Regions from separate parts of the Lysobacter yananisis genome, predicted to be linked through region 3. Evidence: predicted binding sites of a transcription regulator. Region 3 holds the regulator's gene; each other region holds the start of a gene.
What was found. Region 3 encodes sigma-54, which starts transcription at its own class of promoters, with help from an activator protein. Its sites were predicted from a motif close to TGGCACGNGCNTTGC; they were not measured.
Positions count from the first base shown of each region.

Region 1: a site for sigma-54 is predicted at 5,783-5,797, ahead of glnA (type I glutamate--ammonia ligase). Genes of this name have one in related genera too.
Region 2: a site for sigma-54 is predicted at 2,881-2,895, ahead of pgaA (poly-beta-1,6 N-acetyl-D-glucosamine export porin PgaA). Genes of this name have one in related genera too.

Region 1 covers NZ_CP133568.1:1,824,007-1,833,901, forward strand. The annotation lists gene RDV84_RS07725 (YbhB/YbcL family Raf kinase inhibitor-like protein) at 199-825, shown strand; gene RDV84_RS07730 (SDR family oxidoreductase) at 822-1,583, shown strand; gene RDV84_RS07735 (RDD family protein) at 1,600-2,091, shown strand; gene RDV84_RS07740 (META and DUF4377 domain-containing protein) at 2,174-3,031, opposite strand; gene RDV84_RS07745 (hypothetical protein) at 3,122-4,045, opposite strand; gene RDV84_RS07750 (DUF2750 domain-containing protein) at 4,199-4,768, opposite strand; gene RDV84_RS07755 (undecaprenyl-diphosphate phosphatase) at 4,779-5,585, opposite strand; gene glnA (type I glutamate--ammonia ligase) at 5,879-7,288, shown strand; gene RDV84_RS07765 (GNAT family N-acetyltransferase) at 7,416-7,871, shown strand; gene RDV84_RS07770 (TorF family putative porin) at 8,096-8,935, shown strand; gene RDV84_RS07775 (P-II family nitrogen regulator) at 8,973-9,311, shown strand; gene RDV84_RS07780 (ammonium transporter) at 9,403-9,895, shown strand, end outside.
Region 2 covers NZ_CP133568.1:5,534,185-5,544,079, forward strand. The annotation lists gene RDV84_RS22700 (GH92 family glycosyl hydrolase) at 1-2,526, opposite strand, end outside; gene RDV84_RS22705 (hypothetical protein) at 2,501-2,800, shown strand; gene pgaA (poly-beta-1,6 N-acetyl-D-glucosamine export porin PgaA) at 2,976-5,078, shown strand; gene pgaB (poly-beta-1,6-N-acetyl-D-glucosamine N-deacetylase PgaB) at 5,081-7,027, shown strand; gene pgaC (poly-beta-1,6-N-acetyl-D-glucosamine synthase) at 7,139-8,398, shown strand; gene pgaD (poly-beta-1,6-N-acetyl-D-glucosamine biosynthesis protein PgaD) at 8,395-9,723, shown strand.
Region 3 covers NZ_CP133568.1:157,347-167,241, reverse strand. The annotation lists gene RDV84_RS00820 (hypothetical protein) at 297-608, opposite strand; gene RDV84_RS00815 (EF-hand domain-containing protein) at 673-1,071, opposite strand; gene rapZ (RNase adapter RapZ) at 1,550-2,404, opposite strand; gene hprK (HPr(Ser) kinase/phosphatase) at 2,467-3,417, opposite strand; gene RDV84_RS00800 (PTS sugar transporter subunit IIA) at 3,560-4,024, opposite strand; gene hpf (ribosome hibernation-promoting factor, HPF/YfiA family) at 4,079-4,414, opposite strand; gene RDV84_RS00790 (RNA polymerase factor sigma-54) at 4,739-6,187, opposite strand; gene lptB (LPS export ABC transporter ATP-binding protein) at 6,288-7,007, opposite strand; gene lptA (lipopolysaccharide transport periplasmic protein LptA) at 7,007-7,606, opposite strand; gene lptC (LPS export ABC transporter periplasmic protein LptC) at 7,587-8,153, opposite strand; gene RDV84_RS00770 (KdsC family phosphatase) at 8,150-8,698, opposite strand; gene RDV84_RS00765 (KpsF/GutQ family sugar-phosphate isomerase) at 8,847-9,869, opposite strand.

The DNA of each region.
Region 1 (9,895 bases), 1.7 Mb from region 3:
TGCGCCGGTGCGATCATGGGCCGTTGCGTCCGCGCGGCGGCGCCGCACCGTCGCCGGCGTGAGTTGTTTCGAGCGACCATCGCCGCCGTGCGGCAGCGTTTCGAAGAAAGCATCGTTTCCGCCAGCACCGGCACCCGCGCGCGGTTCCGCCCGCCGCGCGAGGTGCGACGAGAACCCGACTCGCCCCAGGAGTTCGCCATGCAGATCCGCAGCAACAGCTTCCAGCACCGCCAGCGTCTGGCGGCCGAATTCGCCGCCGGCCAGGCCACTGCCGACGGCTTCGGCTTCGCCGCCAACCGCAATCCGCACCTGGCCTGGGACGATGTGCCCGCCGGCGCGCGCTCGTTCGCGCTGATCTGTATCGACCCGGACGTGCCGACCGTGGCCGAGATGGTCGGCCGCGCTGACGTGCGGATTCCCGAACACCAGGTGCGCGGCGACTTCATCCACTGGGTCATGGCCGACATCCCCGCCGATGTGCGCGAGATCGCCGCCGGCAGCTGCAGCGACGGCGTGGTCGCGCACGGCAAGCGCGATCCGGCCGGCCCGCGCGGCGCGCGCCAGGGCCTGAACGACTACACCGGCTGGTTCGCGTCCGATCCGGCCATGGCCGGCGACTGGTACGGCTACGACGGCCCGTTTCCGCCGCCCAACGATTTGCGCCTGCACCGTTATTTCTTCCGCCTGTACGCCCTCGACGTCGAGCGCCTGCCGCTGGCGCCGCGCTTCGGCGCCGGCGACGTGTTCAATGCGATGCACGGGCACGTGCTCGCGCAGGCCTCGATCTACGGCACGTATTCGCTCAATCCGGCGGTGAAGGGGTGAGCCAGCGCGTCGCCTTGGTCAGCGGCGCCAGCCGCGGCATCGGCGCGGCGGTCGCGCGCGAGCTGTCGGCGGCGGGCTGCGCGGTGGCGCTGGTGGCGCGTTCGGGCGAGGCCCTGGCCGCGCTGGCCGCGCAACTGCCGGGCCCGGCGCTGGCGTTGCCGGCCGACCTGTCCGAGCCCGACGCCGCCGCGCGCGCGGTCGCGGCCGCGCACGAGCGCTTCGGCCGCCTCGACGTGCTGGTCAACAACGCCGGCGCGACCCCGCGCGGCGATTTCCTCGCTTTCGCCGACGCCGACTGGGACGCCGGCTTCGCGCTGAAGTTCTTCGGTGCGGTGCGGCTGTGCCGCGCGGCGTGGCCGGCCCTGGCCGAGAGCGGCGGCGCCATCGTCAACATCGCCGGCATCGGCGGGCGCACCGGCAGCGCCGAATTCGCCATCGGCGGCGCGGTCAACGCCGCGCTGCTGAACCTCACCAAATCGCTGGCCGACCGCGGCGTGCGCGACGGCGTGCGGGTCAACGCGGTCAACCCCAGCGCCATCGCCACCGAACGCAACCGGGCGCGGGTCGACGCGCTCGCGCGCGAACGCGGCATCGAACCGGACCAAGCCGCTGCGGAACTGGCCGCAAAACTCGGCATCGCCCGCTTCGGCGCACCCGAGGAAGTCGCGCGCGTGGTCGCCTTCCTGGCCTCGGACGCGGCCAGCTACATGCAGGGCGCGATCGTCGACGTCGACGGCGGCCAGACGCGAACCCTGTGATCCAACGAGCGCAGCCATGAACGAACCGCACGATCCCTACACCGCGCCGCAGGCGCAGATCCGCGCCGAACGCGCCGCGCAACTGGTCGTGGCCGGACGCATCCAGCGCCTGGTCAACTACCTCATCGACAGCACCGCCTGCGTGGCGCTGATCTTCTGCGGGCTCAGCGTCTACTCGGCGATCGACCCGGGCGTGATCGAAACGCTCAAGCAGCCCAACCCCTGGCGCGACCTGTTGATGACCGCGCTGGTGCTGCTGGTGTACTACGTGCCGATGGAGGGCATGTTCGGCGTCACCCTCGGCAAGCTGGTGACCAACACCCGCGTGGTCGACGAACAGGGCCGTCCGCCGAGCTGGGGCCAGGTGCTGGCCCGCACCGTCGCCCGGCTGATCCCGTTCGAGCAGTTCACCATCCTGTTCTCGCCGGCCGCGCGCCCGACCGCATGGCACGACCGCCTGCCCAAGACGCTGGTGGTGCGCGCGCAGCCGACGCCGGCGTCGCGCTGACGCTGCGCGAAAAAAAGCCCGGCCGCGCGAGCGGCCGGGCTTTTCGTTGGCGTTCGAGGCCGCGCCCGTGCGCGAGCCGCGCTTATTTCGCGTTCGGCGCCGGCACCGATTCGCTCTCGACCACCATGTCGAGCACGTAGGCGACCGACGATGCGTCGGCCGGCGGGTTCTTGACGTCGAACTTCTTCACCCGCACCACGTTGCGGATGCCGGCTTCGTGCTGGTAACCCTCGATGTCCTGGTACAGGAAGTGCCACTCGTCGCTGGGCTTGAGTGCGACGCCGTTGGCGTCGTACGCGCGCTCGCGCACCCACAGGCACTGATGGTTCGGGATCAGCGGGTGCGAGCACTTGCGCAGCTGCGAATCCACTTCCAGGAACATCGTGGTGCCGGCGCTGCCGTAGCGGGTTTCCGCGGTCGGCTCGCCGCTGAGGGTGAGCTTGGCGCCGCTGGCGGTGGTCAGCAGCAGGCGCGGGCTCGGCGGCTCGCCTTCGATGGCGTAGCTGGCCTTGCCCTTGAGCTGCTCGCTGATGGCGGTGTCCATCTGCATCAGGCGCTGGTCCTGGCAGGCCATCAGCGTGGTGCGGAAATCGCTGATGTCGAGGCGGTCGCCGTCGAGCTTGAAGCCGGCGCCGACGTGGTTGCAGCCGCCGGAGACGCCGAGGTTGTCGCCGACGAAGCTCAGCTTCAGGCCGTACTTGCCTTCGCGCTGCAGCAGCGCGATCGGCTTGCCGGCGGCATCGACGGCGCTGTCGAGGTTCCAGGTGAAGCCGCGCAGGTTGATGCGCGCGGCCGGCGCGGCGTCGTTCTTGATCGTCGCATCGACCTTGGGCTTGGACATGTCGGCACCCTTGTCGGCGGAGGTCGAGGGCGCGGCGCAGGCGGCGAGCAGGACGCTGGACAGCGCGGCGGCGAGAAGCAGGGGACGTTGGATGTTCATGGGGCGCAATGATCCGGGGTGAGTCGCGAAAAACAGATGAACGCAGCGCCGCGAGGCGTGGGGTTTTGCGCGTTCAGGCGCGGGTCGGGCTCATGGCGCGGCCGTCGCGGTCGTGAGGCCGTCGCTGTGCGTCCGGGCGATGTCTTCGTAGCGCGACACGTAGTCGACGACGTAGATGCCGACCGAGCACTGCTTGCCGCTCAGGCTGGGGTAGTGGCGCGTCTCCAGCACTTGGTGCTGGTTGTCCTGCATGCGCCGGCCGTCGAAGGCGTGCCGCGGCAGGGTGAACCATTCCGACGCGGGCTGCGGCCCGCCGTTCGCCCAGCGCAGCTTGCGCGCCGATACGCAGTCGGGCCTGGGCGCGTTGAGCGGCCCGCAACCGGTCGAGCACCGCTTCAGTCCCGCGGCGATTTCCAGGTTCACGCGCTCGCCCTTGGCGCCGTAGGCCGCATCCGTGGTCTGCAGGATGAAATGGGTGCCGTCGGCGCCGATCAGATGCAGGCGCTGGGCCGTGCCGCTGCCTTCCAGCCAATGCTCGAACGGCGGCGCGAGGTGAGCGGAGAGCAGTTGGTCCATCGCCAGCGGACGTTCGCTCCAGGTGCCGACCGCGGTCGAGACGAAGCCGCCGCCTTGCTTGCGCAGGCCCGATCGGGTCGGTACGAAGGAGGCGATGCGCGAGCCGTCGACCTGGTAGTACATCGAGATCTCGTTGGCGCCGCCGCTGAAGCTCATGCGGTCCGGGCCGAATTGCAGATAAATCTGATCGAGCGCATCGGCCTGCAGCAGCGGCAGCGCGTTGCCGTCGGCGCGCGTGGCCAGTTGCACCTGCCAGCGGTATTCGCGCAGGTCGGCGCTGCTGGCGCTGCGTCGCGGCAGCGGGGCGAACGTCGGGTCCGCCGATTCGTCGATGCGGTAGCCGCCCGGCTTGGCGTACACCGCAACGGCGTAGGCGGCGGGCAGCGCTAGGACGACGGCGGCTATGGCGATGCGCAGGGGCGACAGCAACGCGGGCATGGCGATCTCCATATCGGGGCGCACAGCCTGAGGCACGACGGCGCGCGCCGCGCGCATCGATCTGCGATGGCGCTCGCACTATCGAAGAATCGCCGCGGTTGCGGCGATGCGAGCGGGTCCTGGGTCTGTGTTAGCGGGCCTGCGGCCGCGCGCTCAGTCGCCCTTGGGCTTGGCGAACTTCTGCGCCAGCGCGCGCTGCGCCTGGGCGAGGTCGAGCGCGGCGGGGGCGCCGGCGGAATCGTCGCCGGCATCGCCGTCCGTCTCGTCCGCTTCCGTCGCCGCGTCGGCGTCGGACTCGGCGATCAGCGCATCGAGGTGTTCGAGCAACTGCGCCGGCGCGACCACCGCGCACTGCATCGCCAGATCGGGAAACGCGCCGACGCCGACGCCGGCCTCGTCCATCGCCGCGGCGGCGCGCTCGCGCCAGGCGGCCAGCTCGCGCGCGGCCGGCGCATAGCCGGCCAAATTCGGCGATTGCGCGCGCGCTTGCGCCAGCGCGGCGCGCGCGGTCGCGGCCGAGGGCCAGGCCGGCAACAGTTCCTGGCCTTCGCCGTCGAACAGGGTCAGCAGGTATTCGCCCGATTCGGCCACCCAGAAGCGGCCGCTGTCGGCGACCGCGGCGAGGAACGCGGCATAGCGTTCGGCGGCGGACAGCGCCTGGTCCTCGAGCAGTTCCTGCTCCAGGCCCGCGGCGTCGGCGTGCGGTGCGTGCGGATCGGACATGGCGGGTTCCTCAGCTGCCGGCCGGCATCAGCCACAGCAGGGCGACGCCGAACACGAGACGGTAGATCGCGAACGCGGTGAAGCGGTGGCTCTGGATGTAGCGCAGCAGCCATTTCACCGCGATGAAGGCGGTCACCGCCGAGGCGACGAAGGCCACCGCCAGCGCGCTCCAGTCTTCCTGCGCCGCGGCCGGGGTGCCGATCACGCCCATCAGCTCGTAGCCGCTGGCGGCGAACATGGTCGGGATGCCGACCAGGAACGCGAACTCGGTCGCCGCCGCGCGCGAGGTGGTGCCGGCGAGCAGGGCGACGAAGATCGTCGCCGCCGAGCGCGAGGTGCCCGGGAACACACCGGCCACGACCTGGGCGATGCCGACCAGGGTCGCCACCGTCCAGGTGATGTCGCTGCGCTCGCCGAGCGCGGCGGCGCGCCGGGCGGCGAAATGCTCGGCCGCGATCATCCACACGCCGCCGAGCACCAGCGCCCAGGCGATCGGAGTGACGTGGTCGGGCAGGGTGAAGCCGGCCTTCTTGACCACGATGCCGAGTACGCCGGTGATGCCGAAGGCGAGCCCGAGCTTGAGCAGGTAGTCGAGGTTGTCGCGCTGGGTGAAGCCGACCGCGAGCCCCCACAGGCGCTTCCAGTAGATCACCACCACCGCCAGGATCGCGCCGGCCTGGATCGAGATGTTGAACAGGTCCGAGCGCGCGCCGAGCCAGTGCTGGGCGATCAGCAGGTGGCCGGTGCTGGAGATCGGGAGGAATTCGGTGATGCCTTCGATGATGCCGAGGAGCAGGGCGGCTAAGAGGTCGGTCATTGGGGCCGGTGGGGAATGGGAATCGGGAATGGCGCGGCGTCGCGGTCGGGGGAAGCGCCGCCGGCGGGTCAGAATAACGGAAAGGCTTTTGCCCAAATTGGTGCGAAGCGGGTTTGTATTGCACGATATTGGTGCAAAAGCCTGTAGTGCTTAGTCGGTCATCCTTTCGAATCAATCGCTTGCGCCGCCATCGGGCTTGGCACGCGACTTGCTTTGTTACGTGGAGGCGCACATGCAGGCGCAGCACGGCCCCGCGTTGTCCGACCCCCCTTTACTCATCCGGATCCAGGCACATGTCCCTCGAACACGTCGAAAAGCTCATCAAGGACCACAAGGTCGAATTCGTCGATCTGCGCTTCACCGACATGCGTGGCGTGCAGCACCACGTGACCTTCCCCAAGTCGATCGTCGAGCCGGCGCTGTTCGAGGACGGCAAGATGTTCGACGGGTCCTCGATCAGCGGCTGGAAGGGCATCAACGAGTCGGACATGATCCTGCTGCCCGACGCCTCGACCGCGTTCCTGGATCCGTTCACCGCCGATCCGACCCTGGTGCTGACCTGCGACATCCTCGACCCGGCGACCATGCAGGCCTATTCGCGCGATCCGCGCGGCGTCGCCAAGCGCGCCGAGGCCTACCTGAAGTCCAGCGGCGTCGCCGACCAGGCCTTCTTCGGCCCTGAGCCCGAGTTCTTCATCTTCGACTCGGTGCGTTACGCCAACGACATGGGCCACACCTTCTTCCACGTCGATTCGGAAGAAGCCGCGTGGAACTCGGGCAAGGAATACGAAGGCGGCAACAGCGGCTACCGTCCGGGCGTGAAGGGCGGCTATTTCCCGGTCGCCCCGCTCGATTCGCTGCACGACATCCGCGCCGAGATGTGCAAGACGCTGGAGCAGGTCGGCATCGAAGTCGAAGTGCACCACCACGAAGTCGCCAACGCCGGCCAGTGCGAGATCGGCACCAAGTTCAACTCGCTGGTCGCCAAGGCCGACGAGTTGCTGACGATGAAGTACATCATCAAGAACGTCGCCCACCGCAACGGCAAGACCGCGACCTTCATGCCCAAGCCGCTGGTCGGCGACAACGGCAGCGGCATGCACGTGCACCAGTCCTTCGCCAAGGGCGGCGTGAACCTGTTCTCCGGCGACGGCTACGGCGGCCTGTCGCAGATGGCGCTGTGGTACATCGGCGGCGTGTTCAAGCACGCGCGCGCGATCAACGCCTTCACCAACTCGGGCACCAACAGCTACAAGCGCCTGGTCCCGGGCTACGAGGCGCCGGTGATGCTGGCGTACTCGGCGCGCAACCGCTCGGCGAGCTGCCGCATTCCGTACGTGGCCAACCCGAAGGCGCGCCGCATCGAAATGCGCTTCCCCGACCCGATCCAGTCGGGCTACCTGACCTTCGCCGCGCTGATGATGGCCGGCCTGGACGGCATCAAGAACCAGATCGACCCGGGCGCGCCGAGCGACAAGGACCTGTACGACCTGCCGCCGGAAGAAGAGAAGGGCATCCCGACCGTTTGCCATTCGCTCGACCAGGCCCTGGAAGCGCTGGACAAGGACCGCGACTTCCTCAAGGCCGGCGGCGTGTTCACCGACGACTTCATCGACGGCTACATCGCGCTGAAGATGCAGGAAGTGACCAAGTTCCGCGCGGCGACGCATCCGCTGGAATACCAGATGTACTACGCCGTCTGACGGCGCCGCGGCGCGGCCGCATCGCGCGGCCGCGTTGCCTGTCCAACGATCGATGCTCCCAGGGCGGCGGCCTCGCGCCGGCGCCTTCGGGATGTGTTTTGCCTTGCAAACGCAGGAGCGGCGACCGATGCAGATCCGCGAAGGCCAGCTCGACCGTCCCGAAGTGATCGCGCTGCTGCGCGAACACCTGCAGGGCATGGCCGAACTGTCGCCGCCGGAAAGCATCCACGCGCTCGACCTCGACGGCCTCAAGCATCCGCGCATCAGCTTCTGGAGCGTGTGGGACGGCGGCGAACTGCTCGGCTGCGGCGCGCTCAAGCAGTTGGATGCGGAGCACGGCGAGATCAAGTCGATGCGCACCGCCGACGCGCACCGCCGGCGCGGGGTGGCCGCGGCGATGCTCGAACACATTCTCGATGAAGCGGCGCGGCGCGCGTACCGGCGCCTGAGCCTGGAAACCGGCTCGATGGAAGGATTCGGCCCGGCGCGCAGCCTCTACGCGCGCTACGGCTTCGACTACTGCGGGCCCTTCGCCGACTATCGCGACGATCCCCACAGCGTGTTCATGAGCAAGACCTTGTAACCCGCACGGCCCGAAGCGAACGCTTCGGGCCGTGTTCGTTTGGGCGGCTTTCGATTTCGACTTCAACCAGGAGAACGCGCACGACGGGTCAAGCCCGCCGCGGGGGCGGCTTGTTTCCGAAAACGGCGAGAACGACGACGAAGCGTTCCGCCGCATCCCGCACGAGAGCTTCCATCGCGAAGCAATGACCGGGGAGGGGCCACCGCTTATGAGGAGCCTGCGTCATGTCGTCTCACACCAGCGAAACCACCACCGATGCCGTCGCCATCACGGCGTCCCGCGTCAGGACGACGCCCGCACATGCTCCGAAACAGAAACACGCATCGCGACGCGCGCTGCTGGCGCTGGCGCTCGCCTGCGCGGCGGCGCCGGCGTTCGCCGGCACGTCGGGCTCGATCGCGCTGACCACGGACTACCTGTTCCGCGGCGTGTCCCAGACCAACCAGAAACCGGCGCTGCAGGCCGGCATCGAGTACGCCCACGACAACGGCTTCTACGTCGGCGCGTGGGGCAGCAACGTCAGTTGGCTGTCGGACACGGTCGTCGTCGGCGACGACATCTCCAGCAGCCTGGAAATCGACGCTTACCTGGGCTATCGCGGCAAGGCCGGCGAAATCTTTTCCTACGACGTCGGCGTGCTGACCTACTACTACCCGGGCAGCTATCCGTCCGGCTTCAACAGCCCCAACACGACCGAGATCTACGTCGGCGGCACGCTTGCGCCGAGCGAGACGGTATCGATCGGGCTCAAGTACTCGTATTCGGTCACCGACCTGTTCGGCTACGCCGATTCCGACGGCTCGGGCTATCTCGACGCCAGCCTCAACTGGACCTTCCAGCCAGGCTGGGCGCTGAACCTGCACGGCGGCAAGCAGTGGATCGAAGGCAACAAGGCCTTCGAGTACACCGACTGGAAGCTCGGCGTGACCAAGAGCTTCGACAACGGGTTCTCGGTCGCCGCGGCCTACAGCGATACCGACGCCGAGAAAGCGCTCTACACCAACGCCCACGGCAACTTCCTGGCCGACAGCGCCTTCACCCTCACGTTGAGCAAAGCGTTCTGACGCCGCGCCGCACACCCGCCTACACAGGAGCTGCGAGATGAAACTGATCATCGCGATCATCCGCCCGTTCAAGCTCGACGAAGTGCGCGAAGCGCTCACCGAAGTCGGCGTGTCGGGCATCACCGTCACCGAGGTCAAGGGCTTCGGCCGGCAGAAGGGCCACACCGAGCTGTACCGCGGCGCCGAGTACGTCGTCGATTTCCTGCCCAAGCTGAAGATCGAATGCGCCGTGCCCGACGGCCAGCTCGACGCGGCGCTGGAAGCGATCCAGAACGCCGCGCGCACCGGCAAGGTCGGCGACGGAAAGATCATCGTCCTGCCGGTGGAGAACACGGTGCGCATCCGCACCGGCGAACTCGACGACGACGCGTTGTGACGACGAGCCCTTTGACTACGGCCTGCGAGAGATTCCCATGAAGTACGCGAAGACCTTCGACGACCGCTCGCGCGAGCGGATGTGCAAGACGATGTTGTGGACCGCGCTGCCGCTGGCGGCGCTGCTGGCGTTCGCCCCGGCCCACGCCCAGGACGCGGCGGCTGCGGCCGAAGCGGCCAAGCCGGTGGTCGACAAGGGCGACGTCGCCTGGATGCTGACCTCGACCCTGTTGGTGCTGTTGATGACCGTGCCCGGCCTGGCGCTGTTCTACGGCGGGCTGGTGCGCTCCAAGAACGTGCTGTCGGTGCTGATGCAGGTGTTGGCGGTGTTCTCGCTGATCGTGCTGCTGTGGGTGACGTACGGCTACTCGCTGGCGTTCGCCGGCGGCAACGCCTTCATCGGCACCTTCGACAAGCTGTTACTCAAGGGCGTGGACAAGGACTCGCTGGCGGCGACCTTCACCGCCGGCGTAGCCCTGCCCGAGTACGTGTTCGTGGCGTTCCAGTCGACCTTCGCCGGGATCACCGGCGCGCTGATCGTCGGCGCGTTCGCCGAGCGGATCAAGTTCGCCGCGGTGCTGCTGT
Region 2 (9,895 bases), 780 kb from region 3:
CTCCTGGATCCGCCACGGCTGCCCGGCCATCGCGTACATGTACGGAATGTGGTGCGAGGGCTGGTTGCTGTGGCCGTACTGGCCCATGCGCACGTCGCGCGCTTCCAGCATTTCGTGGATGACGCCGCCGTAGCTGCCGGTCTCGAACGTGCCCGGGGTCGCGAAGAACAGGTCGAGCTTGTTGCCCAGCGCGGTGCGGCCGCCGTACAGCGACGCCAACCCGGCGCCGTCCTGCGGCGCGTGGAAGGCCATGTTCCAGGCGTTGGTCTCGGTGTAGTCGCCGCCCCAGCGGGTCGGTTCGAATTCGCTGTCGGTGTAGCGCCAGCGGCCGTCGCGGTGGCGGCCGACGAAGAAGCCCAGGCGCGGATGGAACAGGTTGACGTAGCCGAGCGCGCGGTTGCGGTAATAGGCCGCGTCGTCGGCGTAGAGCGCGCGGTACGGATCGTCGGCGCCGGCCTCGCTCGCCAATGCGCCGGCCAACTGGCCGATGGCGAAGTCGTTGATGTAGCCGTCCATCGACCACGACAGCCCCTCGTCGGCGCTGGTGTCGGTGTAGCCGCGGAAGAGCGCGCGCTCGATGCCCTTGCGCCCGGCGCCGGCCAACGGGCTGACCGTGGCCGCGTTGCGGATCGCCGATTGATAGAAGCCGCGCACGTCGAAATTGCGCACACCCTTGAGCCAGGCGTCGGCGAAGGCCACGTCCGAACTGGTGCCCACCATCAGGTCGGCGTAGCCCGGCGAGGACCAGCGCGCGATCCAGCCGCCGTCGCGGTATTGCTGGACGAAGCCGTCGATCATCTCGCCGGCGCGCGTCGGCGTCAGCAGCACATAGGCCGGCCAGGCGGTGCGGTAGGTGTCCCAGAAACCGTTGTTGACGTAGACCCGTCCGTCGACGATGCGCGCTCCGCTGCGCTCGGCGGGGCTGTCGGCCGGCGCCGGCACGAACGGGCTCGCGTACTGCCAGCGCGGCTGCTGCGCGCTGCCGGTGTTCTCGCTGGCGTTGTTGGGATACAGGAACAGGCGATAGAGATTGGAATACAGCGTGACCCGCTCGTGCTCGGGCGCGCCGCCGACCTGGACGATGCCCAGCTGCGCGTCCCACGCCGCCTGTGCGCGTTCGCGCACGCGCTCGAAGTCGTCGTCTTCGCCGATCTCCAGTTCCAGATTGCGCTGCGCCTGCTGCAGCGAGATCAGCGAGGTGGCGATGCGCATCGTCACCCGGCGGTCGCGGCCCAGTTCGAAGCCGTACCACGCCGAGACGCGGTCGCGCCCGGCCGCGCGCGGCAGCCGCTCGCCTTCGCGCACCGGCCGGTCGAAGCGCGCATGGAAATACAAGCGCCCCGCGCCGGCGGAGAGCTTGCTCTTGTTCTCGGTCCAGCCGCTGAGCGTGCCGGCTTCGCGATCCAGGACGATGTCGCCGTGCTCGTCGCGCTGGTCGAACAACAGCCGCCCGCTGGCGCCGGGGAAGGTGAAACGCAGCATCGCGGCGTGGTCGGTCGGGGTCATCTCGGCGACCATGCCGTTGTCGAAGCGCACCCGGTAGTAATCCGGACGCGCGGTCTCCTGGTCGTGACCGAAGCTCAGCGCACGCTTGCCGCGGTCGAACTCGACCGCACCCTCGCCGGGCGCCGGCAGGATGTGGAACGCCTGGCGGTCGCCCATCCACGGGCTGGGCTCGTGCGACAACGCCAGCGCTTCCAGGCGCGGACGGTTGGCCTCGCCGTTGCGCTCCTGGTACTGGTAGATCCAGTGCGAGCCGGCGTTGGTGGTCGGGGTCCAGAAATTGAAGCCGTGCGGCAACGCCACCGCCGGGAAGTTGTTGCCGCGCGAGAAGCGCGCGTTGGAATTGCTGCCGCGGCGGGTGTCGACGAATTCGCTGGGATGCTTGGCGGCGAGCTTGTCGAGCTCCTTGTCCTTGCGCGCGCGCGCCGGTTCGATCCGCACGTCGTCGAGGTAACCGCCGTAGCGCGCGCCGAGCGCGCCGTCGTGGACCAGCACGATCCGGCGCACGCGCTTGCCGGCGGCGACCTCGCCGATGCGCGCGGCGACCGCGTTCCACTGGTCCGGATACAGCAGCCGCGCCTCGCCCTGGCCGCGCGCGCTCAGCGCGAAGCCGTAGCGATCGGTCGCCTTGAGCTGCGACAAGCGGCTGCCGTCGTCGAACTCCAGATCGAGGGCGACGAAGGTGGAGGCGTAGCGCAGATCGTCGAGCTGGCCCGCCTTCGCATCCAGTTGCCGCGCCGACAGCGGGAACAGCCGATAGGACAGCTCGCTGTCCTTGCCGACCGGAACATCGACCTCGAACACCAGCGCGCGCTGCTCGCCGCCGCCGCTGCCGTCGAAACGCAGCGAGCGCAGGCCGGTGAAGCCGGCATCGGGCTTGGCGGTCAGCGCCGCGGCCGCGGGCGGTCCGCCGGCCGCGACCAGGCGCGGCGCGCTGTCGGCGATCAGCGACGGCGCCGGTTCGGCGGGTTCGAACGAACTCCAGAAGCCGCGCGTCTTGCCCACGGCATGCGCGCTCGACATCGCGGCCAAGACCGCCGCCAGCAGCGTCGCCGTGACGACCGCGCGCCGGCCTGGGCGCGCTTCCGCCGCTGGGCTGCGCCTTATCGGAGCAGCCACGGCCGCGTTGCATGCCAGCAACGCCGGCAGCAGCGAGCCCGCCGAAATCCGCACTTTCGACCTGAGCACTTCCGACATCCGCGCCTCCTCACCGAACGGCACGATCGCCGCCGCCACCCCGCATTCATTCGAATTGAATCGATCTAAAAGCGCATTGTCAAACCGCGGCGCAGCATGATCGACGCCCTCTTCACCGGATAAAAATACAATCAAAACAACGGCTTGAATTACGACAACCCGACGCCGCCCTCACCTACTTGGCACAGCTTTTGCGTCAACGTCTCAAACTGTGATTTTCTTCACATTTTTTGAGCCACCCTGTTCGTGCCCGTCCTCAACGGAACCCGGTCCCCATGCCGATACAGCGTCCTATTGCCCTCGCCGTCGCGCTCGCGGCGGTGATCGCAACTTGCCCTTCAACGTCAGTTTTTGCCGCAACGCGTCATAATTCGCAGCCCTCCCCCGACGATCCCATCCCGGAGATCGAGCGTCTGCGCGCGCAACGGCAATGGCTGCCCGCGCTGGGCCGGATCGAAGCGGCCCAGGCCGCGCGCCCCGGCGACGACCGCCTGTACCGGCTGCAAGTGCTGACCCTGGCCGATCTCGGCGGCGCCGAGCGCGCCTGGACGCTGGCCCAGGCCCGGCCGCAGTTGTTCGATGCCGCCGAGCACCAGCGTCTGAACGCCGACCGCTTCGCCCGCCGCGTGCTGTGGGGCACCGGCTATCCGCAGAGCGAGACACAGCGCCTGGACGAAATGCGCCAGGCGCGCGACCTGCTCGCGCAGCAACGCGCCGCGCAGACGCCGGAGCAGCAGCGCGCCGACCTGCGCACGCGCTTCGACGAACTGATCATGCTCAACCACCTGGAGCGCCACGCCGAGGTCGTCGAGCGCTATCGCGCGCTGCAGGCCGAGAACGTCGAGATCCCGATGTACGCGCTGGCCAAGGTCGGCCAGTCGCTGCTCGCGGCCAAGCATCCGGAAGAAGCCGCGACGGTGCTGGAGACCGTCACCCGGCAGTGGCCCGAGGACGAAGACTCGCAGTTGCAGCTGGCCTATGCCTATTCGGAAAGCGAGCGCTTCGCCGACGCCGACGCGCAGCTGGAAAAGATCAAGCAGGCGCAGCCGGCGTTCGTGCGCGTGCCCGGCGCCAAGCAAAGCCACCAGAACTGGCGCCATTACGACGCCGACAGCCAGCAGGCGATGATCGGCCTGTACGGCGAAGACACGGTCGGCGCGCAACGGCGCCTGGAACAGATGGCCCGGATCGGCCCGAGCAATTCCGGCCTGCAGTCCGACCTGGGCGTGCTGTACCAAAAGCGCGGCTGGACCGACCGCGCGCTGGAACGCTTCCGCATCGCCCAGACCCTGGAACCGACCAACGTGTCCGCGCGCGTCGGCCAGGTCGGCGGCCTGCTCGAACACAACCGCGTCGACCTGGCCCGGCCGATCCACGACGAACTGCTGCAAAACCGCGCGCGCGACGTCCAGGTCGAGCAGATGGGGCGTTCCTGGGACAGCCGCCTGGGCTGGCAATGGCAGGTCTCCACCACGTTCGGCCGCAGCGATTCCGACGGCGACCGCGGCGCCACCGCCTCGCCGCTGGGTTCGCGCGACGTGACCCACAAGGTCGAAGTCGCCAGCCCCCTGATCGGCGACCGCTGGCGCCTGACCGCGCACGCGCAGGACGCCTGGGCCGACTACGAAAACGGCAACGCCGGCAAGGACCGCGTGCACGACCGCCGCGCCGGCGTCGGCGCGCTGTACGCCTACGACCGCCTGACCGTCGGCTTCGGCGTGGACCGCAGCAACGACCGCTGGCTGCCCAGCGGCGACCGCACCGGCTATTACCTCGATGCCGGCTGGCGCTTCAGCGACGTGCTTCAAGGCACCGCCGCGTGGTACGCGACCACGCCGGACGCCTCGCTGCAGGCGCGCCGCGCCGGCCTGCACGCCGACGCGCTGAGCCTGGGCCTGCGCTGGACCCCGAGCGAGCGCAGCTCGCTGGCGGCGACCGCGCAGCAACTGCGCTACAGCGACGACAACACCCGCACCGCGTTCGGCCTCAGCGGCGCGCAGCGCCTGTACACCCGCCCGCACCTGCTGATCGACGGCCTGGCCGACGTCTACACCAGCCGCGCCAGCCGCACCGACGCCGACATTCCCTACTTCAACCCCAGCCGCGACGGCTCGCTCAACCTCGGCCTGCGCATCGACCACCTGGCCTGGCGCCGCTACGAGCGCCACTTCCGCCAGCGCCTGACCGTGCAGGCCGGGCCTTATTGGCAGGAGAACTTCGGCAGCCACTGGGTGCCGCAGGTGCGCTACGAACACGAATGGCGCTTCGGCACCGGCCGGGTGCTGGATTACGGCGTGAACTGGTCGCGCCCGGTCTACGACGGCATCCGCGAAGACCGCCTGGGTTTCGACCTGAGTTTCCGCTGGGGTGAACAATGATCATGAGCCACGCATCCGTCCGCGCCGCGCTGCGCCGCGCCTTCGCCGCCGCGCTGCTGGCGCTGCCGCTGGCCGCCCTCGCCGCGCCCGCCGCGCAGGCGCCCGAGGACAAGGACTACAGCGCCGCCGAAGCCGCGCAACGCGAGAACCGCGGCGACCAATTGCTGGTGTTGAGCTACCACGACGTGCGCGACGACGTCGCGCGCAAGGGCGATCCCGACGCCTACGCGGTCAGCACCCAGAACTTCGCCGCGCACCTGGACTGGCTGGCCGGCCACGGCTACCACCCGGTCGCATTGAGCGATGTGATCAAAGCCTCGCGCGGCGAGAAGAAGCTGCCGCCCAAGGCGGTGCTGCTGACCTTCGACGACGGCCTGCGCAGCATCTACACCCACGTGTTCCCGCTGCTGCGCGCGTACAACTATCCGGCGCTGATGGCGGTGGTGACCGGCTGGGTCGACCTGCCGCGCGACCAGCAGGTCGACTACGGCCCGCGCATGTTCACCCACGACGACTTCGTCACCTGGGACCAGTTGCGCGAGATGCAGGCCTCGGGCCTGATCGAGATCGCCTCACACAGCGACAACCTGCACCGCGGCATCACCTCCAACCCGCAGGGCAACACCATGCCGGCGGCGATCACCCGCGAATGGGACGCCAAGGCGCAGCGCTACGAGACCGAGGCGCAATACCTGGAACGCGTGCGCCGCGACCTGGCCGCCAGCGCCGACAAGATCAAGCGCGAACTCGGCGTGTCGCCGCAGTCGGTGGTGTGGCCGTACGCGGCCTACAACAGCCAGACCAACGACCTCGCCGACAAGCTCGGCATGACCGTCACCTTCGACCTGGAAGGCCGCCACCAGACCGTCGGCCGCGACCTGCACGGCCTCGCCCGCCTGCTGGTGTTCGACAACCCTACGGTCAAGGACCTCACCTACGAACTGCGCCACGACGAGGAACTCGACGGCGTGCGCGCGCTGCAGGTCGACCTGGACTACGTCTACGACGCCGACCCGGCGCAGCAGGCGCGCAACCTCGACAAGCTGATCGAGCGGGTCAAGCAGGTCGGCCCCAGCCACGTGTTCCTGCAGGCCTTCGCCGACCCCGACGGCAACGGCTCGGCCGACGCGATGTACTTCCCCAACCGCCAGCTGCCGATGCGCGCGGACCTGTACAACCGCGTCGCCTGGCAGCTCAAGACCCGCGCCAACGTCAAGGTGTTCGCGTGGCTGCCGGTGCTCGGCTTCGAACTGCCGGACAAGGCGCTGGACGCGCAGTTGGCGATCAAGGCCAGCAACCCGGCCGAGACCCACCGCCTCAACCCGTTCGACCCGCGCACCCGCGAGATCGTCTCGCAGATCTACGAAGACCTCGCCGTCAGCGGCTACACCGAGGGCCTTCTGTTCCACGACGACGCCCTGCTGCGCGACGACGAACTGCGCGGCATCGCCCCCGACGCGCCGGCCGCGCGCACCCAGGCGCTGATCGATTTCACCCATGCGCTGACCCGCGCCGCCGGCAAGTGGCGGCCGAAGCTGATCACCGTGCGCAACCTGTTCGCCGGCCCGGTGCTGCAGCCCAAGAGCGAAGCCTGGTTCGCCCAGGACCTGGCCGCGTTCAACAACGCCTACGACTACACCGCGGTGATGGCGATGCCGTGGATGGAGAACAGCCGCGACCCGCAGCGCTGGATCGACCAGTTGGTGGCCAAGGTGAAGGCTTCCCCGCGCGGCCTGTCGCGCACCATCTTCGAGCTGCAGACCGTGGACTGGCGCGACAACAGCAAGCCGATCCCGGCCGCGCAGCTCAAGCGCATCGTCCACCGCCTGCAGGCCGACGGCGCGCGCCACCTGGCGTGGTACCCGGACGACTTCATCGCCGACCGCCCATCCACCGCCGACGCGCGCGAGATCCTGTCCGCGCGCGGCTTCCCTTACATCGAGAAGTAGGTCGGCCCCGAACCGCCCGCCAGAGCAGCCCGCCCACAGCAGACCGCCTCTTCGAATCCACCAACGGCGCGCGGCCAGGACCGGCCGCCGCCGAGGGAGCGTCGCCCCGCCATGAACCCAACCACCAGCCCCGTGCTGACCGCGCTGTTCCAGTTCGCGTTCTTCTATCCGATCGTGATGTCGTTCTTCTGGATCGCCGGCGGGCTGTACTACTACTTCCGCCGCGAGCGCGCCTCGCGCGGCCGCACCGACCCGCCGCCGCTGGACGCGGCGCCGTTCGTCAGCATCCTGATCCCCTGCCACAACGAAGGCGACCACGTCCACGAGACCCTCGGCGCCGCGCTGGCCCAGCGCTACCCGGACTTCGAGGTCATCGCGATCAACGACGGCAGCCGCGACGACACCGGCGAGCAGCTCAACCGCCTCGCCGCGATCCACCCGCGCCTGCGCGTGGTCCACCTCGACCGCAACCTGGGCAAGGCCAACGCCATGCGCATGGGCGCGCTGGCCGCGCGCTCGGAATACCTGGTGTGCATCGACGGCGACGCGCTGCTCGACGAGTACGCGACCCACTGGATGGTCTGGCACCTGATCTCGGGCGCGCGCGTCGGCGCGGTCACCGGCAACCCGCGCATCCGCAACCGCTCGACCTTGCTGGGCCGTCTGCAGGTCGGCGAGTTCTCCTCGATCATCGGCATGATCAAGCGCGCCCAGCGCGTGTACGGCCGCATCTTCACCGTGTCCGGGGTGATCTGCGCGTTCCGGCGCAGCGCCCTGCACCGCATCGGCTACTGGTCCGACAGCATGGTGACCGAGGACATCGACATCAGCTGGCGCCTGCAGCTCGACCACTGGGACATCCGCTACGAACCCAACGCGATGTGCTTCATCCTGATGCCCGAAACGCTCAAGGGCCTGTGGAAACAGCGCCTGCGCTGGGCCCAGGGCGGCGTGGAAGTGCTGATGCGCCACAGCCGCGACCTGTTCTCGTGGCGCAAGCGCCGCATGTGGGCGGTGATGGCCGAGTACGTGGCCAGCGTCGCCTGGGCCTACATCATGGCCCTGATCATGGCGCTGTGGGCGATCGGCCTGTTCGTCGAACTGCCGCCGCAGTTGCGCGTGACCACCCTGCTGCCGTCGTGGCACGGCGTGATCCTGGCGCTGATCTGCCTGCTGCAGTTCGCCGCCAGCATCATCATCGACCGCCGCTACGAAACCGGCGTGGGCCGCAACTACTACTGGATGATCTGGTACCCGATGGCCTATTGGCTGTTGAGCTTCTTCACCACCGTCACCGCGGTGCCCAAGGCGCTGCTCAAGCGCCGCGGCACCCGCGCGACCTGGGTCAGCCCGGACCGGGGGCTGCGATGAGCAACGGCAACGAGCGCACGCCCGGCACCGGCGGCGACAACCCCAATGGCGACAACAACGGCACCGCGGCGCCGCCGCGCGGCGCCGGCACCGGCCGCGCCGCCGACGGCTTCAGCCGCCCCAGCCACAGCACCGCCGCGCCGCCGGCCGCGCCGCCCAAACCCGAGGACACCGCAAAGCCGGTCTCGCACAAGCACGACTCGCGCCTGATCCAGAAACCGGCGATGCAGCATCCGCTGCCGCGCACGCTGTGGGGCGTGGTCACCGGCGCGTTCTGGCTGGTGTACCTGTATTTGTGGATGCCGGTGCTGACCCTGGTGCTGTGGCTGCTCGGCATCCGCACCGTCGCGTCCGAGTTGTACCTGCGCACCCACGAAGTCGATCCGTTCCTGATGCTGATCCTGCCGGCCACCGCCGCCGCGGTGGTGGCGCTACTGCTGATCTGGGCCGAGTACAACCGCTGGCGCTTCGCCGGACGCGACGGCGAACGCCGCAGCCGCCTGGCCGACGTCTCCATCGACGAAGTCGCCCGGGCCCTGGGCGCCAGCGACGAAGTCGCGCAAGCGCTCAACGCCGGCCGGATCAGCGTGCTGCACATGGACCCCAACCACGCCGTGCCGCTGGGCGTGACCGCGGTGACGCCGACCCCGCCCGCACAGCACCCGTTCCCGCCGCTGGCGCCCAAGCCGCGCTTCACGCGCACCGCCGCCGCGCCCGGCAACACCTGGCTATTGGCCGTGGCGCTGGGCGCGATCGCGCTGGTGATCGGCGTGCTGATCGTGGTCTCGCACGGCTACCGTCAGATCGAAACCTCGGCGCCGGTGCACGGTCTGGAAGGCGCGCCGGGCCTGGACCGCCCGGCGCTGGGCGACGGCGAGGAAGGCTCGCGTTTCGTCGATCCCGCCACCAAGGCCGGCGAGGATGCGGCGGCGGACGACGCCGCGCCCACCGCGAGCGATCCGCAAACCGCCACCGCCCAGCAAGCGCGCGAAGCCAAGAAGCGCCGCGACAACGAAGCGCGCGCGCGGCGCAAGCCCGCTGCCGACAACGCCCGGCCCAAGCCGCTGCCCGGCTTCAGCCCGAAACCGGCCTACCCGCTCGATGCGTTGCGCCAATGGGAAGGCGGGCTGGTGACCTTGCGCGTGCAGGTTTCGGCGCAGGGCGAGGCGACCCAGGTCGAAATCAGCCGCCGCAGCGGCTACCGCGCGCTCGACCGCGCCGCGGTCGACACAGTGCAGCGCTGGAAGTTCTCGCCGGCGGTGCGCGACGGCAAGCCGGTGGCGGCGGTGGTGTTCGTGCCGGTGGAGTTCAAGCCCGGCCAGTGACGGCGGTGGGCCGCGGCGCGCGAGCGCGGGCGCCGATGCGCCTGCTCGCGCGCAAGCGCGCTGCGCGTCGCGGTCCGCGCACCGCGCGCCGGCCTCGCGATCCGTGCCGGCCGCAACGCGCGAACCGCGACGCGCGGCGTGCTTGCGCGTGAGCCGGCGTGAGGAACCCGAC
Region 3 (9,895 bases):
ACGGCGCGAACGCGCCGGCAATGGGCCGGTTGCGATGGGCGGGTTTGCGCTGATGCGGGGCGCCGGCCTGCAGCGGTGCGATGAGCGCAGCGAGGGAAGATCTCCGCGGCGGAGCGGGTATGAGGCCGCGTCCGGAGCGGGGTAGCGCCAAGCGCGGCGGAGCTGGGCGGCCGTAGCGTCCGTGCCGACCCGACGCGGCGCGCCCGTCCGGCCGGCTGCGAACGCCGGTTCGCTCGCCCGCCGCCGGCAAAAAAAGGCCGCCCGAAGGCGGCCCTTGCCATGAAACCTCGCGTCGCCTACTGCTTCGGCGGGGTCTCGGTCTGTCCCTTGTTGCGGCCTTCGTCCGGCGGCGGCGGCGCGGTCGCGGCCGGGTCGGCCGGCGGCGCATCGGCGGGCGGGGTGTCTGCCGGCGGCGGCATATCGGCCGGCGGCGCGCCGGCGTCCGCGGGCGGGGTGGTGTCGGCCGGGGCGACCGGACCGGCCGCCGGGTCCGGCGGCGGCGCCTGCTCGGGCTGCTTGCAGGCGCCCAGCAGGACGGCGGCGAATGCGGCGCTGAGCGCCAGGGCCAGCGAACGCGGACGCAGGGTGCGGGTGTCGTGCTTGCTCATCTCGATCCTTTGCTGACCGGGTCAGCGCGTTGGGGGGAGGGCGGCCGGCGGGCCGAGGCGGCGGTCAGCGGTCGCCGCTGCCCTTGTTCTGCCCGGCCTGGTATTCCGACAGCGACAGGTACCCGTCGCGGTCGAGGTCGTGGACGGAGAAGTTGGCGGCCAGGCGCGCGTCCATCGCGGCCTCGTCGCGGCTGATCTTCTGGTCGCCGTTGGCGTCGAGCTCGGTGAACGCGGCCGGACCGATGGCGTCGCTGGGCGGAGGCGGCGTGCGCGCGTCGGCGCCGCTGACGTCGTTGACCGGCGGCTCGGTGCGCTGCATCGGCGCGGTGTGGTCGCCGTGGTCGGCCGCGCGCGGCGGGGTCTGGCTTTGGGCGAAGGCGGCCGGCAGCGCGAGCGCGACGGCCAGGGTCAGCGCCAGCGTGGAACACCGGCGCGATGCGAGCGTGCGGATCATGGGGGACATGTCGCGGCTCCGTGTGAGGGGACGCCGTCGCATCGAATGCGCGGTGCGCAGCTCCGGCGTGCATCCGACATTAGGGCGCCGCGCGCAAGCGCAGCGGCACAAAGATGGGAAAATTTCGTAATTTTCAGGCGTTTTCGCCGTGCGCCGGTCGGCGGCGATTCATTCGCGGCGAGGGTATGCGCGATGGATGCGGTAACGAAGTTGCGCTGTGGGCGACGTCGTAGCCGCGCATTCGCGGTCGCGGCTCGCGCCGCTCCTACAGGGAGGCACGCAGCTTGGCGAAGCGCCTGTAGGAGCGACGCAAGTCGCGACCGCGGCAATGCGCCTACGTCGAAAGCTGCGTCGTAGTTGCGAATTCGCGGTCGCGGCTCGCACCGCACCTACAGGGAGGCACGCAGTCAGGCGAAGCGACTGTAGGAGCGACGCAAGTCGCGATCGCGCTAATGCGCCTACGACGAAAGCAGCGATCCGCCCGCGTTCAGTCCAGTTCGCGGTGATGCACCGCCACTTCGTTCCAGCCGCGCAGCCGCGCGTGTTCGGCCATGCGCTCGGCCAGGTACACCGAGCGGTGGCGGCCGCCGGTGCAGCCGAAGGCGATGGTGGCGTAGCTGCGGGTGCTGTCGCCCTGCAGCCGCGGCAGCCAGGTGTCGAGGAACTGGCCGACCTGCTCGACGTACAACTGCACGTCGGCCTGGGTCTCCAGATAGTCGCGCACGCCGGCGTCGCGTCCGGACAGCGGCCGCAGCGCCGGGTTCCAGTGCGGGTTCGGCAGGGCGCGCGCGTCGAACACGAAGTCGGCGTCGGCCGGCACGCCGCGGCGGTAGGCGAAGGATTCGAACAGCAGCGACATGCCCGCTTCCACGCCCAGACCGAATTCGGTGATGACGTGGCGGCGCAATTGGTGGATGTTGAATTCGCTGGTATCGACGATGGCGTCGGCGATCTGGCGCAGCGGCTTGAGCACCTGCCGCTCCAGCGAGATCGCATCGGCCAGGGCCAGCCCGAACTGGCTCAGCGGATGGCGCCGGCGGGTGTCGGCGTAGCGCTTGAGCAGCACCGCGTCGCTGGATTCGAAGAACACCAGGCGCGGATCGGCGCCGAGCGCGCCGACCGCCGACAGCCACTCGGGGATGTTGGCCAGGTCGCTGTGGCGGTTGCGCACGTCGATGCCGACCGCGAGCTTGGTCGGCATGCCGTCCTCGGCCTTGATCACGTTCTGCACGAACTGCGGCAGCAACTCGGCCGGCAGGTTGTCGACGCAGTAGAAACCCAGGTCTTCGAAGGTGTTCAGCGCCACCGACTTGCCCGAGCCGGACATGCCGCTGACGATCACCAGGGTGAAACCGCTCGCCTCGGCCGCGTGGTGGGCCCCGGCCGGGCTGGACTCGACGCCGCTCACGATTCTCCGCGCTCCAGAAAGTTGCTGTGCCGGGCGATGAACGCCGCGGCGGGGTCGAGGCCCTTCATGCGCAGGCTGTGCAGGCGCGTGGCCGCTTCGGTCAGCACCGCGAGGTTGCGGCCCGGCATGACCGGCAGGGTGATCATCGGCACGTCGAGGTCGAGCACCCGGCGCAGGCTGGTGTCGCCGGTCAGGCGTTCGATGCCGGTGGCCTTGGGTTCGCTCATCGGCTTGGTCAGGTGCACGATCAGGCGCAGGTACTTGTTGTTCTTGACCGCGGTGTCGCCGAACATCTGGCGGATGTTGAGCACGCCCAGGCCGCGCACTTCCAGCAGGTCCTGCAACATGTCCGGGCAGGTGCCGTCGAGCACGTCGGGAGCGATCTGGGTGAATTCGGGCGCATCGTCGGCGACCAGCCGATGCCCGCGCGTGACCAGCTCCAGCGCCAGTTCGCTCTTGCCCGATCCGGATTCGCCGGTGATCAGCACGCCGATCGAGTAGATCTCCATGAACACGCCGTGCAGGGTGATCTGCGGCGCCAGCGCACGCGCCAGATGGTATTGCAAATGGTTGAGCAGCTCATGGCCGCGGCGCGGCGACGCCCACAACGGAGTGTCGCTTTCCTCCGCGGCGATGCGCAGGTCCTCGGGGCAGGGCTGGTCCTTGCTGATGACCAGCGCCAGCGGCCGGTACTGGATGATCTTCTCGATGGTCTCCCAGCGCAGGCGCGAGTCCAGGCCGTCGAGCCAGGTCAGCTCCTCGGTGCCGAGGATCTGCACCTTGTTGGGATAGATCGCATTGAGATAGCCGGCCAGCGACGGCCGGCGCGCGACCGTGTTGACCGCCTCGACCAGGCGGCCGTCGCCGCGCTGGCCCGCGATCCAGCGCAGCGCCAGCTTCTCGCGCTGCTGTTCGAACAGTTCGCCTGCGCGGATGCTTTTGCTCATGGCGGCCAGTTTACGGGATTCGCGATGGCCGGGGCTTCGAGGCCGCGGGTCTCGTGCGGCGCGGTGCCGCGTGCGAAGCGGCGCGAACGGCGAATCCCGGATGTTCCGTCCCCGGGTTTCGCGATGACCGGGTTGCGGCCGCTCAGGCGGCGCTGCGGCGACAGCAGTCGAGCAGGCGATGGCTCAGTTCGGCCGCATCCGGCGCGCTGCGCAGGCAGTCGCGGAAGTCCGGGTCGGCGAAGCGCTCGGCCAGTTCGGCCAGCAGTTGCAGGTGCTGCTGCACGTGGTGCTCGGGCACGGCCATGGCCAGCACCAGGTCCACCGGCTCGCCGTCGGCGGCGCCGAAGTCGACCGGCTGGGCCAGGCGCAGGAACGCGCCGCAGCTGGTTTCCAGCAGCGGCGTGCGGCCGTGGGGAATGGCCACGCCGTGGCCGATGGCGGTGCTGGCCAGGCGCTCGCGTTCGCGCAGGCCCAGGTCCAGCGCGGCCGCGGTGCGCGGGTCGCCGCCGGACAGCAGGCGGGCGGCGGTTTCGAGCACTGCGTTGCGATCGCCGGGGCTTCCGAGGATCGCAACGCGCTCCGCGCTCAACAGGTCGTAAAGCGGCATGACGGCTTGGGTGTGGCTTGCGTTGCTTGGCTGGCGCGGAGTTTACGCCTGAACTCAGCCGATTTCGCCGATTTCGCCATTGCGGGCGAGGCTTTCGCCGCGATGGTGGTCGACCAGCTTGCTCTTGTGCTTCATCAGCAGGCGGTCGAGCTTGTCGGCGAGCAGGTCGATGGCGGCATACATGTCTACTGCCGCGGCGTCGCAATGCAGGGTGCGGCCGGCGAGATTGAGGGTGGCTTCGGCGCGGTGGTCGGGCTTGTCGAGACTGAGCTGGGTGCGGACGTCGAAAGGCTGGTCGTAGTGGCGTTGCAGACGGGCCAGCTTGGATTCCACGTAGTCGCGCAGGGCGGGCGTGACTTCGATCTGCTGGCCGTGGGTTTCGATACGCATCGGGGACCTCCTTCACGTCGCGGATGAATGCAGAACTTCAGAGCGTTCCAACCTGAACGTCGGAGTTCCGTCCGGCCCATCCGGACCGAAACGGAACCGGGTGACGCCCTGGCCGTGACCAGGGAGTCCAGCATCGCACGATGGGACGCGGGCGCAAGGGGCCGGCCTCATGCTTTGGTCTTAGGCGCGCGCGAAGGCCTTGATCGGGCGGGGTTTTTTCGCCGTCGTAAAGTTTTTGCAATGACAATGGGCGCAATCGGCATAAGCCGCGGCCCGGTCGCGGCGGGTGCTGAGAAGCGTCGGAACGGGCCGCGACGGCACCGCTCAGCCCATGCGCACGCGGTCCTGCGACGACGGGATGCTCATCGCCTCGCGGTACTTGGCCACAGTGCGTCGCGCCACCGGCACGCCGGTGGCCTTGAGGGTCTCGGCCAGGCGTGCGTCGGACAGCGGCTTGCGCGGGTTCTCGGCCTCGATCAGCCGCCGGATCATGGCCTGGATCGCGGTGCTGGAGGCCTCGCCGCCGGCGCCGGTGTCGATGCCGGAGGCGAAGAACGCGCGCAGCGGCACGGTGCCGCGCGGGGTGCGCGCGTACTTGCGCGCGATCGCGCGCGAGACGGTGGATTCGTGCAGGCCGATTTCGTTGGCGACCTCGCGCAGGGTCAGCGGCCGCAGCGCGCTGTCGCCGAATTCCAGGAACGCGGCCTGTTGCTTGAGCAGGCAGCGGGCGACCTTGAGCAAGGTGTCGCCGCGCGCTTCCAGGCTCTTGAGCAGCCAGCGCGCTTCCTGCAGGTGGCCGCGCAGGTAGCTGGCGTCGGCGGCGCTGGCGTGGCGGATCATGCCTTCGTAGCCGCGATGGATGCTGATGCGCGGACGCATCGCCTCCGACAGGGCGACCCGCCACAGGCCGTGCTGGCGCCAGATCACCACGTCCGGGGTGACATAGGTGTCGGTGGAGATCGCGCCCATCTGCGCGCCGGGGCGCGGATCGAGCGAGCGCAGCAACTGCACCGCGGTCTCGACCTGGGCCGGGTCGAGCTTGAGTTCGGCGGCCAGGCCCGCCACGCCGACGCGCGGCAGCCGTTCCAGCGGGCCGGAGGCGATCTGCTGCGCCAACGCCTTGCCGGGGGTGTCGTCGGACAGCGTGCCCAGTTGCAGGCCCAGGCATTCGGCCAGCGAGCGCGCGCCGGTGCCGACCGGATCGAAGCGCTGCACCTGGTGCAGCACGGTCATGACCTCGTCCTCGCCGACGCTCAGCTCCGGCGCCAGCGAATCGGCGATGGCCTGCAGCGGCTCGCGCAGGTAGCCGTCGTCGTCGATGGCCTCGATGATCGCCACGCCGATGCTGCGGTCGCGCGGTGACAGCGGGCTCAGGTGCAGCTGCCACAGCAGGTGGTCGAGCAGGGTCTCGGCGTCGGCGACCTGCTCGGCCGCGGACGAGTCGTCGTCGTGGTCGGACGGGCCGACCCGCTCGTACCAGGTCTCGCCGTCGTCCATGGTCCATTCCGGCTCGGGCGTGGATTCAGGCCCGGGGCCTTCGCCGCCGGCGCTGCCCTCGGTGCTGGAGGACGAGGTGACGGTCGACGCGTGGACCGGTTCGCCGGGCTCGGGCGCGGCCGGCTCGGTCCAGTCCAGCAGCGGATTGCTTTCCACCGCGCTCGCCAATTCGGCTTCCAGCTCGACCGCCGAGAGTTGCAGCAGGCGGATCGCCTGCCGCAATTGCGGCGTCATCACCAACTGTTGTCCGAGGGAGGCTTGGAGGCGGGGCTTCATGTTCGATGGATGACGCGACCGGTTGGGACGGCCGCCCGCACGGCGCAGGCAGCCGGGTCGCGCATCGCGGGCGTCGCCTCACGCCCGGCAACCGCAGAGGTCACAGACGGAAGGAGTCGCCCAGGTACACGCGACGGACATCGGGATTGGCCAGCAGCGCGTCCGGAGCCCCCTGCGCGAGCACGCCGCCGTCGTTCAGGATATACGCACGGTCGCAAATGCCCAAGGTTTCGCGCACGTTGTGGTCGGTGATCAGCACCCCGATGCCGCGATTCTTGAGATGGCGCACGATTCGCTGGATCTCGCCGACCGAAATCGGATCGACGCCGGCGAAGGGTTCGTCCAGCAGCATCAGCCGCGGCCGCGCGGCCAGGGCGCGGGCGATCTCCACGCGCCGGCGCTCGCCGCCGGACAGGCTGGCGCCGAGCTGGTCGGCGACGTGGGTGATCTGCAGTTCTTCCATCAGGCTGGCCTGCTCGCGCTCGATCCCGGCCTTGTCCAGGTCCTCGCGCAGTTCCAGCACCAGGCGCAGGTTGTCGGCGACGCTGAGCTTGCGGAACACCGAGGGTTCCTGCGGCAGGTAGCCCACGCCGTACTTGGCGCGCGCGTACATCGGCTCGGAGGTGATGTCCTTGCCGTCGAGCACGATCGTGCCGGCGTCGGCCGGCACCAGGCCGACGATCATGTAGAAGCAGGTGGTCTTGCCGGCGCCGTTGGGGCCGAGCAGGCCGACCACTTCGCCGGCGTCGAGGGTGAGGCCGAAATCGCGCACCACCTCGCGCTGGCGGTACGCCTTGCGCAGGCCCTGGGCGACCAGCATCAGCCGCCTCCCTTCTTGGCCGGTGCGGGCTTGGCCGGCGCCGGCTTGGCCGGTGCGGGCGCGGGCTTGGACGCCGGCGGCGGCGAAGCCGAGGCGTCCTTGTTCTTGGGCTGCAGCTGCATCGACACGCGGCTGCCGGTGCCGCCGCTCTCGACCTGGCCGGTCTTCATGTTGTAGACGATGCGCTCGCTCTTGATCGTGTCGCCGGCCTTGTCGACGAAGGCGTTGCCGGTGAGGATCACGATGTCCTTGGGCATGTCGTAGTCGACCTTGTTGGCGCGGCCGTTGAACGGCGAGCCGTCGTCGAGCTCCTGCTTCAAGGTGACCTGCGAGCCGGTCAGGGTGACGTAGCTGATGTCGCCGTTGGCGCGCTTGATGTCGGCCTTGGCGGACTTGATCTGCAGCGTGCCTTGCACGATCACCACGTTGCCGGTGAGCACGCAGGGGCCGGTGTCGCTGGCGACCGAGCAGTCGCTGCGGTCGGCGTCCACGTTCATCGGCTGGTTGCGGTCGGAGGAGCGCGCGTACGCGCTCGCGGCCGGCACCAGCAACAGGGCGGCCAGGCACAGGGCCGGCAGGTTAGCGGGCTTTCGCTTCATAGCGCGCCTTGACGTTGGATTTGAGGATGATGTTCTTGGTTTCGAGGTCGGCGTCCAGACCCAGACCGGTCAGTATAGTGCCCGGCTGGGTCATGTTGACCGCGACGTCCGAGGTCGCCTTGTTGGCGTCCGGGAAGACGTTCAGTTCCTCGGTCGCGATGTTGATCGGCTTGCCGGCGGCGTTGGTGCTGTCGGCCTTGACCTGCCCGCGCAGGCGCACTTCGTCGCCCTCTGCGTTGACCCAGCCGCGCTGCGAGCGCACTTCCCACGGGCCGCCGTTGCTGCCGGGCTTGGCCGGGATCAGGAACAGCGGGGTGGCGATGTCCATGGTCTTGTCGCTGGGATCGCGGGTCAGCTTCGGCGCGCGCAGGGTGAAGGATTCGCGGCCTTCCTTATTGAGCACGACCACGTCGAAGTCGGTCAGCACGTAATCCGGGCGCGACGCCGCCTTGGCCGCGGCGGGCTTGTCGCGTTGCGACCACCACGCCCAGCCGGTGAGCGCGGCGGCGGCGAGCAGGACCAGGGTCGAGAGCAGGCGCCAGTTCATCCCAGGGCTCCGGCGAGGATCGCGTCGGCGTGGCCCTGCGCGCCCAGCAGCAGGTCGCACAGCTCGCGCGCCGCGCCTTCGCCGCCGCGCGCGTGGGTGCGCCAGTGCACGCGCTCGCGCACCCACGGGTGCGCGTTGGCCGGCGCCACCGCCAGGCCGACGTGCGGCAGGATGCGCAGGTCGGCGAGGTCGTCGCCCATGAAGCAGACCTGTTCCAGCGTCAGCGACAGGCTTTCGGCGATTTGCTTGACGCACACCAGCTTGTCCTTGATGTCGCCGTGCGAACTCGCGCCCAGCTCGGCGGCGCGGTGCGCGGCGATCGCGCCGCCGCGCGCGGTGACGAAATGCACCGCGATGCCGTGCTTGCGCAGCAGCGCCAGGCCCTGGCCGTCCTGGACGTGGAAGCTCTTGTACTCGCGCCCGCCCTCGTCGTAGGTCAGCCGCCCGTCGGTCAGCGTGCCGTCGACGTCGAAGCAGGCCAGGCGGATGCGCGCGGCGCGCTCGCGGATGTCGGCGGGGTAGTCGTTGAGATGGCTGTAGGGCATGGAGCGAGGAGTGAGCGAAGAGGAGTGAGGAGTGAGAGGGATGCGGGTGGCGAGGCGGTCGTGGAGTCGAAGGTCTTGGCGGAAGCGGGGAATCGACGGCAGCGATCAAACCCGCTCACTCCTCGCTCCTCTGCGCTCGGTCCTCGCCTTAAACCACCCGCGCTCGCAACAGGTCGTGAATGTTCAAGGCACCGACCACGCGGCGTTCAGTATCCACGACCAGCAGGCCGCTGATCTTGTGCGTTTCCATGAGCTGCGCGGCTTCGACCGCGAGCGCGTCGGCGCCGATGGTCTTGGGCGCGCGGGTCATGACCTCGGCGATCCGGGTCGAGCGCAGGTCGACGCCGCGGTCGTCGAGGGTGCGGCGCAGGTCGCCGTCGGTGTACAGGCCGATCAGGCGGCCGTCGTCGTCGACCACCGCGGTCATGCCCAGGCGCTTGTGGCTCATCTCCACCAGCGCCTGGCTGACGCTGGCGTCGGCGCCGACCCGCGGCACGTCGTCGCCGGCGTGCATGATGTCGGTGATGTGCAGCAGCAGGCGGCGGCCGAGCGCGCCGGCCGGGTGCGAGCGGGCGAAGTCGTCGGCGGTGAAGCCGCGCGCTTCCAGCAGCGCCACCGCCAGCGCATCGCCCATCGCCAGCGAGGCGGTGGTGCTGGAGGTCGGCGCCAGGTCGAGCGGGCAGGCCTCGGCCGGCACGCTGACGTCCAGGTGCACGTCGGATTCGCGCGCCAGGGTCGACTGCGGCCGGCCGGTCATCGCGATCACCGTGTTGCCCTGGCGCTTGAGCACCGGCAGCAGCATCAGCACTTCGTCGCTCTCGCCGGAGTAGGACAGGGCCAGGACCACGTCGGCGTCGGTGATCATGCCCAGGTCGCCGTGGCCGGCTTCGCCGGGGTGGACGTAGAAGGCCGGGGTGCCGGTCGAGGCCAGGGTCGCGGCGATCTTGCGCGCGATGTGGCCGGACTTGCCCATGCCGGTGCAGACCACCCGGCCGCTGGCGGCGAGGATGCGCTTGCACGCGGCGGTGAAGTCGCCGTCGATGCGCGCGGCCACCGCGGCCAGCGCCTGGGCCTCGATCGCGAACACGCGCCGGCCGCTGTCGGCCAGCCCGGCCTCGGAGCCGGCGGGGATCGTGGTGCGCGGGTCGCGGGCGGGGGCGGGCTGGGTCATGGGGCGGGGCGATCCTGGGAACGTCG